Regions from separate parts of the Caulobacter sp. FG7 genome, predicted to be linked through region 2. Evidence: riboswitches for the same ligand, from Rfam matches in the RefSeq annotation. Region 2 holds a riboswitch; the other holds the start of a gene.
What was found. A riboswitch is a leader RNA that binds a small molecule or an ion and turns the genes downstream of it on or off. The one in region 2 is predicted to bind cobalamin.
Positions count from the first base shown of each region.

Region 1: another riboswitch for cobalamin. It lies ahead of ACODR1_RS23385 (TonB-dependent receptor plug domain-containing protein); the one in region 2 lies ahead of metE (5-methyltetrahydropteroyltriglutamate--homocysteine S-methyltransferase).

Region 1 is NZ_JBMDIW010000042.1:26,883-31,331, reverse strand. Features, by position in the region: gene ACODR1_RS23385 (TonB-dependent receptor plug domain-containing protein) at 1-1,500, opposite strand, end outside; cobalamin riboswitch at 1,608-1,808, opposite strand; gene cobU (bifunctional adenosylcobinamide kinase/adenosylcobinamide-phosphate guanylyltransferase) at 1,849-2,364, shown strand; gene ACODR1_RS23375 (response regulator transcription factor) at 2,485-2,841, shown strand; gene ACODR1_RS23370 (hypothetical protein) at 2,826-2,966, opposite strand; gene ACODR1_RS23365 (DUF1190 domain-containing protein) at 3,088-3,684, opposite strand; gene ACODR1_RS23360 (DUF350 domain-containing protein) at 3,762-4,175, opposite strand; gene ACODR1_RS23355 (DUF2491 family protein) at 4,201-4,449, opposite strand, start outside.
Region 2 is NZ_JBMDIW010000034.1:26,388-30,836, reverse strand. Features, by position in the region: gene ACODR1_RS21710 (sensor histidine kinase) at 1-1,321, opposite strand, end outside; gene ACODR1_RS21705 (response regulator transcription factor) at 1,338-2,015, opposite strand; gene ACODR1_RS21700 (PepSY domain-containing protein) at 2,033-2,350, opposite strand; cobalamin riboswitch at 2,508-2,723, shown strand; gene metE (5-methyltetrahydropteroyltriglutamate--homocysteine S-methyltransferase) at 2,840-4,449, shown strand, end outside.

The DNA.
Region 1 (4,449 bases), on a different contig from region 2:
CTTGGCGAAGTTGGCGTAGCCGCCGTAGTTCGGCGGGTTGTTGTTCGAGACGAAGTCGATCTGGTTGGTGATGTCGCGGTGGAACCAGGTCACGCCGGCGCGCACGCGGCCGTTCAGCACGCTGTGCTCGACGCCCAGGTCGACGCTCTCGGACTCTTCCGGCTTCAGGTTGCGATCGCCGTAGATGCTGTAGAGCTGGTACAGCGACGGGGCCTTGAAGCCTTCGCCGTAGTTGGCGCGGAACACCGTCACGCCGTCATTGGGCGAGTAGGTGGCGCCGGCCTGGTAGACGGTGGCGTCGCCGAAGGCCGAGTGGTCTTCCTGGCGCACGCCGCCGGTCAGGGTCAGGCCCGCGACCGGCTTGGCCTGCAATTGCAGGTACAGGCTGTCGGTGCTCGCCGCGTGACGGTCGGCGGTTGGATTCGGATCGAAGGTCGAGGGCGAGGCGGTGCGGAACCACGAGCGCTCGGTCTCCGCGCCGAAGGTGGCGCGCAGGGCGTCGTTGATCGTCCAGGTGCCCTGGTACTCGAAGCGGCTGTTGGTGCCGCGCGCGTCGAAGGTCTTGGGGACCGACGAACTGGGATCGAAGTTGTCGCGGTCGGTCTGGGTGTAGCCGTAGCCGAGGCGGTTCTTCAGCGCGCCGTCGAAGGCGCTCAGGCGCACGCCGGCGTAGGAGACCAGTTCCTTGGTCTTGCCGTACTCGGGGCTGTCGGCGAAGGCGAACAGCGGGGCGGGGAAGCCGTCGAACTCGTTCTTGGCCGCGGCGTACGAGGCGCGCAGGTCGACAGCGGCCCAGTCGGTGACGTTCAGGTCCAGGCGGCTGCTGACCGCGGCGTTGCGATAGCCGTCCTTCTCCTTGCCGCCGTACGACTTGCCGAAGGCCGAGACGCCGTCGGTGGTGTAGTACGCGCCGGCCAGGCGGAAGCCGCCCCAATCGCCGCCGGTGCTGACGGCGGCGTGGCCGTAGGCGGTGTCGCGCGAGCCGGCCTCGGCCGACACGGTGGCGCCCAGCGGGCCGGTCGGCACGGCGGTGATCATGTTGACCACGCCGCCGATGGCCTGGCTGCCCCACAGCGTCGACTGCGAGCCGCGCAGCACTTCGATGCGGTTGATGTTGCCGGCCAGCAGGGTGGCGAAGTTGTAGCCGCCGCCGGTCGAGGACGGATCGTTCAGCTTGACGCCGTCGATCAGCACCACGGTCTGGTCGGTCTCGGCGCCGCGGATGCGCAGCTGGGTCGAGCCGCCGACGCCGCCGTTACGGGTGACGGTCACGCCCGCGGTGCGCGACAGCAGGTCGGAGACCACCACGGCCTGGGCCTTCTTCAGCGCTTCGGCGTCGATCACCGTCATGCTGGTCGAAACTTCCGACAGGTTCTCGGGACCGCGGCTGGCGGTGACGACGACCTGATCGACCGCCGCGGCGTCATCGGCCATGGCGTAGGCGGGCAGGGCAAGGGCGGGAACTGCGGCCGCGAGGGCCAGCAGGGAAACAAGGCGCATGTCGTTCCTCCGTGCGCGACAAGAAGGAGCGCGCTCCGCGAGGAACACGCCCGGACCAACGTCGTCATGCGGGGAAGACCCGATCGTACGGCGCACCCCGGCCGGACGAAAAACGACAACGACAGGCAGGTCTCCTGGCTCGCGGGTCATCGTTGCTGCGCGTCGCCTTCCCAGGCCTCTTCCGAAGAACAGCCCCAGTGGCATGTGACGCGCGAACTCGCCGCTTACAGTTGCGGGGGCAGCCCGGGTTTCACACCCGAGTTCCCTTTTCATCCTCTTTGGGAGGAACCTGTCGCGCTGGCTGCACTATATGGTGCGCCGCACACCGTCAATCTGGAGGCCTCAGCGTTGTCAGTCACCCTGGTCCTGGGCGGGGCCCGTTCGGGCAAGAGCGCATTCGCGCAGGGCGCGGCCGAGATCGTCGCCAGGGCGCGTGGATCCAAGCCGGTGATGATCGTCACCGCCCAGGCCTTCGACGCCGAGATGGAGGAGCGCATCGCGCGTCACCAGGTCGATCGCGGCGACGCCTGGACGACGCTCGAGGCGCCGATGGACCTGGTCGGGGCCCTGCGGGGCCTTTCGCCGGGCGCCGTGGCGGTCGTCGACTGCCTCACCCTCTGGCTGACCAACCTGATGCTGGCCGAGTGCGACGTTTCGTCCGCCGCTGCCAGGCTGGTCGACGCGGCCGCCGAGTTTGACGGCGAGCTTTGGCTCGTCTCGAACGAGGTCGGCTGGGGCGTAGTGCCCGACAACGCCTTGGCTCGCCGGTTCCGAGACGAGGCGGGCCGCCTGCACCAGGCCCTGGCCCGGGCCGCCGACGCCGTCCATCTCGTCGCGGCGGGGCTAAGCCTGCGGATGAAGTGAGTCGCGCGACTCGGCCGTCGGTTGCTCAACTTCGGGAAATGCGACGATTGCGCACGCTGACACCGGGTGTCGCGGCATGGTTAAGACCTGTTCATACATTCGACAGGGCTGGGGCTGGCCATGCGACGGATCCTTATTGCGGAAGACGACATTCTCCTCGGCGGCGTCTACGAGATGCTGCTGGAGGACGCGGGATTCGAGGTCCTGTGGAGCCGCGACGGCCGCGAGGCGCTGGACGCCTTCGACGCCTTCGCGCCCGACCTGCTGATCACCGACAATTCGATGCCGCGGATGACCGGGGCCGAGCTGATCCGCGCGGTGGAAGACCGCGACGTGCCGGTGCTGATGGTGTCGGCCAGCGATCCGCGCGTGCTGAAGGTCGAGCCCGACATGTGGCTGGAAAAGCCGATCTCGCCGGCGCGGTTGCTGACAGCCGTGCGCGCGCTGCAGCGGGGCGTGGTTCAGGCTGCGGCCTGAAGCGCCAGGGCGACGATCATCGCCACCAATCCCAGGCCAACGGCCCAGGCGGTGCAGAACGCCAGGGTGGGATGGCGCTGCCACCAGCGCGGATGGGGAACGCCCGTGATGGTCTTGTCGGTCATGCGGTCGTCTCGCGTGGTCTACGACAGACCAACGCGAGACGCCGCCATTCTGGTTCCCGAGAGCGCGGTGGGCGAAAGTGTGAGCGGTTTCGCCGTCTAACGCGCTCCAGATTCGACGGCTCTAGCCGCCGAAGCCGCGCGATCCGCCGCCGAAGCCGCCGCGCGAGATGACGCTGCTGCGGCTTTGCACGCGGGCCGGGGCCTCGTAGCGCGAGGGGGCGTCGAAGCTGTCCTGGCGCACCCGGCTGCGGCCCGAGAGGTAGTCGCGCGAGATCGGATAGCCCGAACCGCTGTAATAGGTCCCCTCGCGGTCGCGATACATCGGCGCGCCGCGATAGCCGCGGTTGTTCATCCCTTCCAGCGCCTGGCCGATGATGAAGCCGGTCAGCAGCGGGGTGAAGAAGCTGCCGCCGCCATTGGCCTGGCTGCGCGGAACGCACTGGTCGACGCCGTAACGCTCTTCGCAGCTCTGCTGGTCGGAGAACTTGGGCGCGTTCTCGGCGCTGGCCTTCTGGGCCTCGTCATAGGCCGTCTGGCACTGGTCGGCGGTGAAGTCGCCCGAGGCCTTGCAGTCGTCCAGGCTCGCGAAGCTGGAGGCGTCGACCTTCTGGCCGGAGGCGGCAGCGGGCGGGTTGTCGCCCCACTGCGTGGCCGAGCCCGGATCGTCGCAGGCCACCAGCGTGAAGGCCGAGCCGGCCATCAGGCTGGTCAGGGCCATGGCGCTGGAGCGCTTGCGACGCCGAGTCGAAGCCGAAACTGGGGCGGGCGGGGGAGAAAGCGCGTTCATGTCCGGCCTCACGAGGTCATGCAGGCGGCGTTCAGCAGGCCGACGGCCAGCGAGATCGAGGCCAGGTAGACGCCGGCGGCGAGCTCGGCCTTCTCGATGCGGTCGATCAGGTCCTTGAGCACCGTGAAGCGCACCAGGGTGAAGGCGGCGATCTGGATGACGCCGGCCAGCAGGGCCCAGGCGGCGAATTCCATCAGGCTGACGGTGTGGCTCAGCGCGGACGCCAGCGGCAGCACGTAGCCGACCACGGCGCCGCCCAGGGCGATGGCCGCGGCGACGTTGCCCTCGCGGATCAGCTTGGCTTCGTCGTAGGGCGTCACCGCCTGGTAGACGATCTTGAACACGACGGTGAACACGCCGGCGGCGGCGAAGGCCACCAGGAAGGCCAGGGCGCTTTCGCCGAAGGCATTGACGTCGAACATGGTCTATTTCCCCCTGTCAGGTGGCTTAGGCGCGGAATTCGCCGACTTCCAGCGGCACGCCGATCATGGTTTCGAACGAGACCTCGCGGTCCTCGGTCTCCATTTCGATGGCCAGCAGCAGTTCGCGGCCCTCGCCGGGCAGGTCGCGGGCGAACAGCATGCAGGTCTGGAAGATCTTGCGGTCGGGCACGCCGTCGCGGTCGTCATGCAACTCTTCCCAGAAGGTCACGGGCTCCTGGCTCTCGGCCTCGTCGCCGAACCAGAAGCGGTGATA
Region 2 (4,449 bases):
CGCCATAGGCTCGCGCCAGTTCGTCGACGATCGACAGGCCAAGGCCCGTGCCCGGCGTATGCTCGTCCATCCGCTGGCCGCGCTTGAGCGCCTGGGCCCGCTGCTCGGGCGGAATGCCCGGACCGTCGTCGTCGACGACCAGCAGCATCTTGCCCTCGCCGTCGGCCTTCGCCTCGGCCCGGATCCTGGCCTTCGACCACTTGCCGGCGTTCTCCATGACGTTGCCGGCCAGCTCCATGAAGTCCTGCCGCTCGCCCTGGAAGCACAGGTCTTCGGGACAGCGCCAGTCGATCTCAACGCCCCGGCCGTCGCCCTTGTCCTGGAAGATCCGCTCCAGCGTCACCGCCAGTTCGTCGAGGATCGGCTCGACCGGCGTGCGCTCGCCGCTGGTCTGCGAGCGGGCCGCCGCCCGCGCCCGGCGCAGATGGTGGTCGACCTGCTCGCGCATGGTCTGGGCCTGGCGCTCGACCACCTCGGCCAGCGATCCGCCCTGCTGACTGGCCTCGGTCAGCATCACCGACAGCGGCGTCTTCAGGGCGTGGGCCAGGTTGCCGACGTGGGTGCGCTGGCGCTCGACGACTTCCTGATTGTGGGCCAGGAGGCCGTTCAGCTCCTCGGCCAGCGGCTCCAGCTCCACCGGATAGGGGCCGGCCAGCCGCTCGGCCTTGCCGCGCCGCACGTCGGCGATCTCGCGGCGCAGGCGGAAGATCGGCTGCAGGCCGAAGCGCACCTGCACGACGATCGCCAGGATCAGGCCCGCGCCCAGCAGCAGCAGGGCGAAGATCGTGATCCGGCCGAAACGGTCGGCGTCGGCGTCGATCGGCGAGCGGTCCTCGGCGGCGATGAACACAACGGGATCTGGATAGTTGGGCAGCCGCGCCAGGATCGCCGCCGCCCGCAGCGGCTTGTCCTGCGGACCGTGCATGTCGAAGAACTGGGTCTTGCCCGGATCGGCGGTCAGCCGGTCGATCTGGGTGGTCGACAGCATGAGATCGCTGTCGAACAGCGAGCGCGAGCGCTCGACCGCCCGCAGCGCGCCGTTGCGCTGGGCGAAGATCGTCCAGTAGCGGCCCGAATAGGCCCGCGTGGCCCGGATGTCGGTCAGGAACGGCGCCTTCAGCACCCCGTCCTCCACCGCCGAGCCGGCGTAGAGGTCGTCGGTCAGAACCGCCAGCGACTGGTCGAACCGGCGGATGGCCGCGTCACGGAACTGGGCGGTCAGGAAGGCCCCGGCGGCCAGCAGGACGATCAGCGTCCAGCTGGCCGCCAGCAGCACCAGCCGCCGGACGAGCGAGCGCTTGCGGAAGCCGAGCAGCATCAGACGCCGCCGCGCGGGATCACCCGGCGGTCTCGCCTTCCAGCGGGATCAGCCGATAGCCCAGGCCGCGCACCGTCTCGATGCGGTCGGCGCCCAGCTTCTTGCGCAGCCGGCCGATGAACACCTCGATGGTGTTTGAGTCACGGTCGAAGTCCTGGTCGTACAGGTGCTCGACCAGCTCGGTGCGGCCGATCACCCGGCCCTGGTGCATCATCATGTAGTGCAGCAGGCGGTATTCCAGAGAGGTCAGGCGCAGCGGCTCGCCGTTGACGCTGGCTCGCGCCGCGCGCGGGTCCAGGCGCAGGCCGCCGCAGGTCAGGCTCGGCGCGGCATGGCCGGCCGAGCGCCGCAGCAGCGCCCGCAGGCGCGCCAGCAGTTCCTCGGTATGGAAAGGCTTGGTCAGGTAGTCGTCGGCGCCCGCGTCGAAGCCGGCGACCTTTTCGCTCCAGGCGCCGCGGGCGGTGAGGATCAGCACCGGCGTGGCGACGCTGCCGCGCCGCCAGCGTTCCAGCACCGACACCCCGTCCACCTTGGGCAGGCCCAGGTCGAGGATCACCGCGTCATAGGGCTCGGTCTCGCCCAGGAACTGGGCTTCCTCGCCGTCGGCGGCATGGTCGACGGCGTAGCCGGCGTCGGCCAGGGCCAGCTTCAGCTGGCGCGACAGGTCGGGATCGTCTTCGACGAGCAGAATGCGCATGTTAACCTAGGAACTCCTTAGCCCCCGCTGAGGATCTGGCCGCTCTCGGCGTCGACGATGAAGTCGATGCGGCGGCCGTCGGTCGTCGCCCAGCGGATGCGATAGTTGCGCCCTTCCAGGCCCGCGTCGAGCAGGCGACCGGGAGTGCGGCGCGCGATGCGGTCGATGACCACGCTCAGCGGCACCAGCCGGCCCGACTGAACGCCGCCACGCGCCTGGTCCTGCCGGGCGCGCCAGTCGGCGCCCAGGGAGTCAGGGCCGCGCTGGGCCAGAGCCGCGCCCGGGAGGGCGGCGACGATGGCGGCTGCGGCGAGTATGGCTCGGATCGGCTTCATGGCGTCCGGTTTAGCCGGGTACGGCTGAATGGAGACTGAACGCGGGGTTTATGAACGGTGTGCGACGTCCTGTCACGGGCCAAGGCCACGCTCCGGCGCAATCGGAGATCACATAAAGATATCTTTATGTCTTGATTGACAACGCTCGCGACCCCAGGCTTGATAAGGGGGTCGTGGTCTGCGGGCGCTTGCGCGTCCAAAGCTAAGAGGGAAGCCGGTGCGAAACCGGCGCTGCCCCCGCAACTGTAAGCGGCGAGCGGCCGTCCGATACGTGTCACTGGCGCCCCGAACTCGACTCGGTGGGGCGCCGGGAAGGCCAGGACGGCGGCGTTGACCCGCGAGCCAGGAGACCTGCCTCGACAGATAACGTCCTCCGGCGGGGTGCCCGGTCTGGTCGCGAGTTCCAGGCGCGGATCGGCCATACCGTTCGCGCGCCTGCGCGCCTGCGCCCCGTCCAGCCTCCGTCACCATCGAGACAGAGGCTAGTAAATGACCGTCACCGTCGCCGCCCTCGGCTTCCCCCGCATCGGCCCCCAGCGCCGCCTGAAGACCGCCCTCGAAGCCCACTGGGCCGGCCGCCTGGACGCCGCCGGGCTCCAGACCGAAGCCGCCGCCTTGCGCGCCCTGGCCTGGCGCCGCCAGGCCCACCTCGGCGTCGACCACGTGCCCAGCAACGACTTCTCGCTTTACGACCATGTCCTCGACACCGCCGTCATGGTCGGCGCGGTTCCCGCCGCCTACGGCTGGGCCGGCGGCCCGGTGGACCTGCCGCTCTACTTCGCCATGGCCAGAGGAACGCAAGATGGCGGCACGCAAGGCCGCCAGGCCTGCGATCACGGCTGCGCCCACGAGACCTCGGCCACCGGCCTGCCGGCGCTCGAAATGACCAAGTGGTTCGACACCAACTATCACTACCTGGCGCCTGAGCTCTCGCCCGGCCAGGCCTTCGCCCTGACCTCGACCAAGGTCGTCGACGACTTCCTCGAGGCCAAGGCGCAGGGGATCTTCACCCGCCCGGTGATCCTGGGCCCCGTCACCTTCCTCAAGCTGGCGAAAAGCAAGGACCCCGTCCCGAACGGGGACTTCCAGCCACTGTCGCTGCTTTCGGCCCTGCTGCCCGTCTACGCCGAGGTGCTTCAGCGCCTGGCCGTGGCCGGCGCCGACTGGGTGCAGATCGACGAGCCGTGCCTGGCGCTCGACCTCACCGACTTCGAGCGCGCCGAGATCCGCCGCGCCTACGGCGCCCTTACCCACGCCGCCCCGCGGATCCGCATCCTGCTGGCCAGCTACTTCGGGACCTACGGCGACAACCTCGCCACCGCCGCCAACCTGCCCGTCGACGGCCTGCACCTGGATCTCGTCCGCGCCCCGCAGGATCTCGACGCCGCCATCGCCCTGGCCCGCGACAGCCTGGTTCTCGAACTCGGCGTCGTCGACGGCCGCAACGTCTGGCGCGCCGACCTGACGGCCATCCTCGACCGGGTCGAGCCGGTGGTCGCCGCCCGCGGCCCCGACCGGGTGATCCTGGCCCCGTCCTGCTCGCTGCTGCACACCCCGCTCGACCTCGCCATCGAGACCGATCTGGATCCCGAGGTCAGCCAGTGGCTGGCCTTCGCCGTGCAGAAGCTGGAAGAGCTGGCGATCCTGGCCAAGGCCCTGAACCAGGGCCGCGCCGCCGTCCGCGCGCAGCTCGACGCCGCAGGCGCCGCCGTCGCCGCGCGCAAGACCTCGCCGCGCATCCACGATCCCGCCGTCCAGGCCCGCGCCGCGGCCGTCACGACCCGGGACGCGACCCGCGCCACGCCGTTCGAGCAGCGCATCGTGCTGCAGCAGGCCAGGCTCGGCCTGCCGCCCCTGCCGACCACCACCATCGGCTCGTTCCCGCAGACCGCCGCCGTCCGCCAGGCCCGCGCCGCCCACGCCAAGGGCCAGCTGCCCGACGCCGACTACGCCGACTTCCTGCGCGCCGAGACCGCCCGCGCGGTGGCCTGGCAGCAGGAGATCGGCCTCGACGTGCTGGTCCACGGCGAGTTCGAGCGGAACGACATGGTCCAGTATTTCGGCGAGCGCCTGAACGGTTTCGTCTTCACCAGGCATGC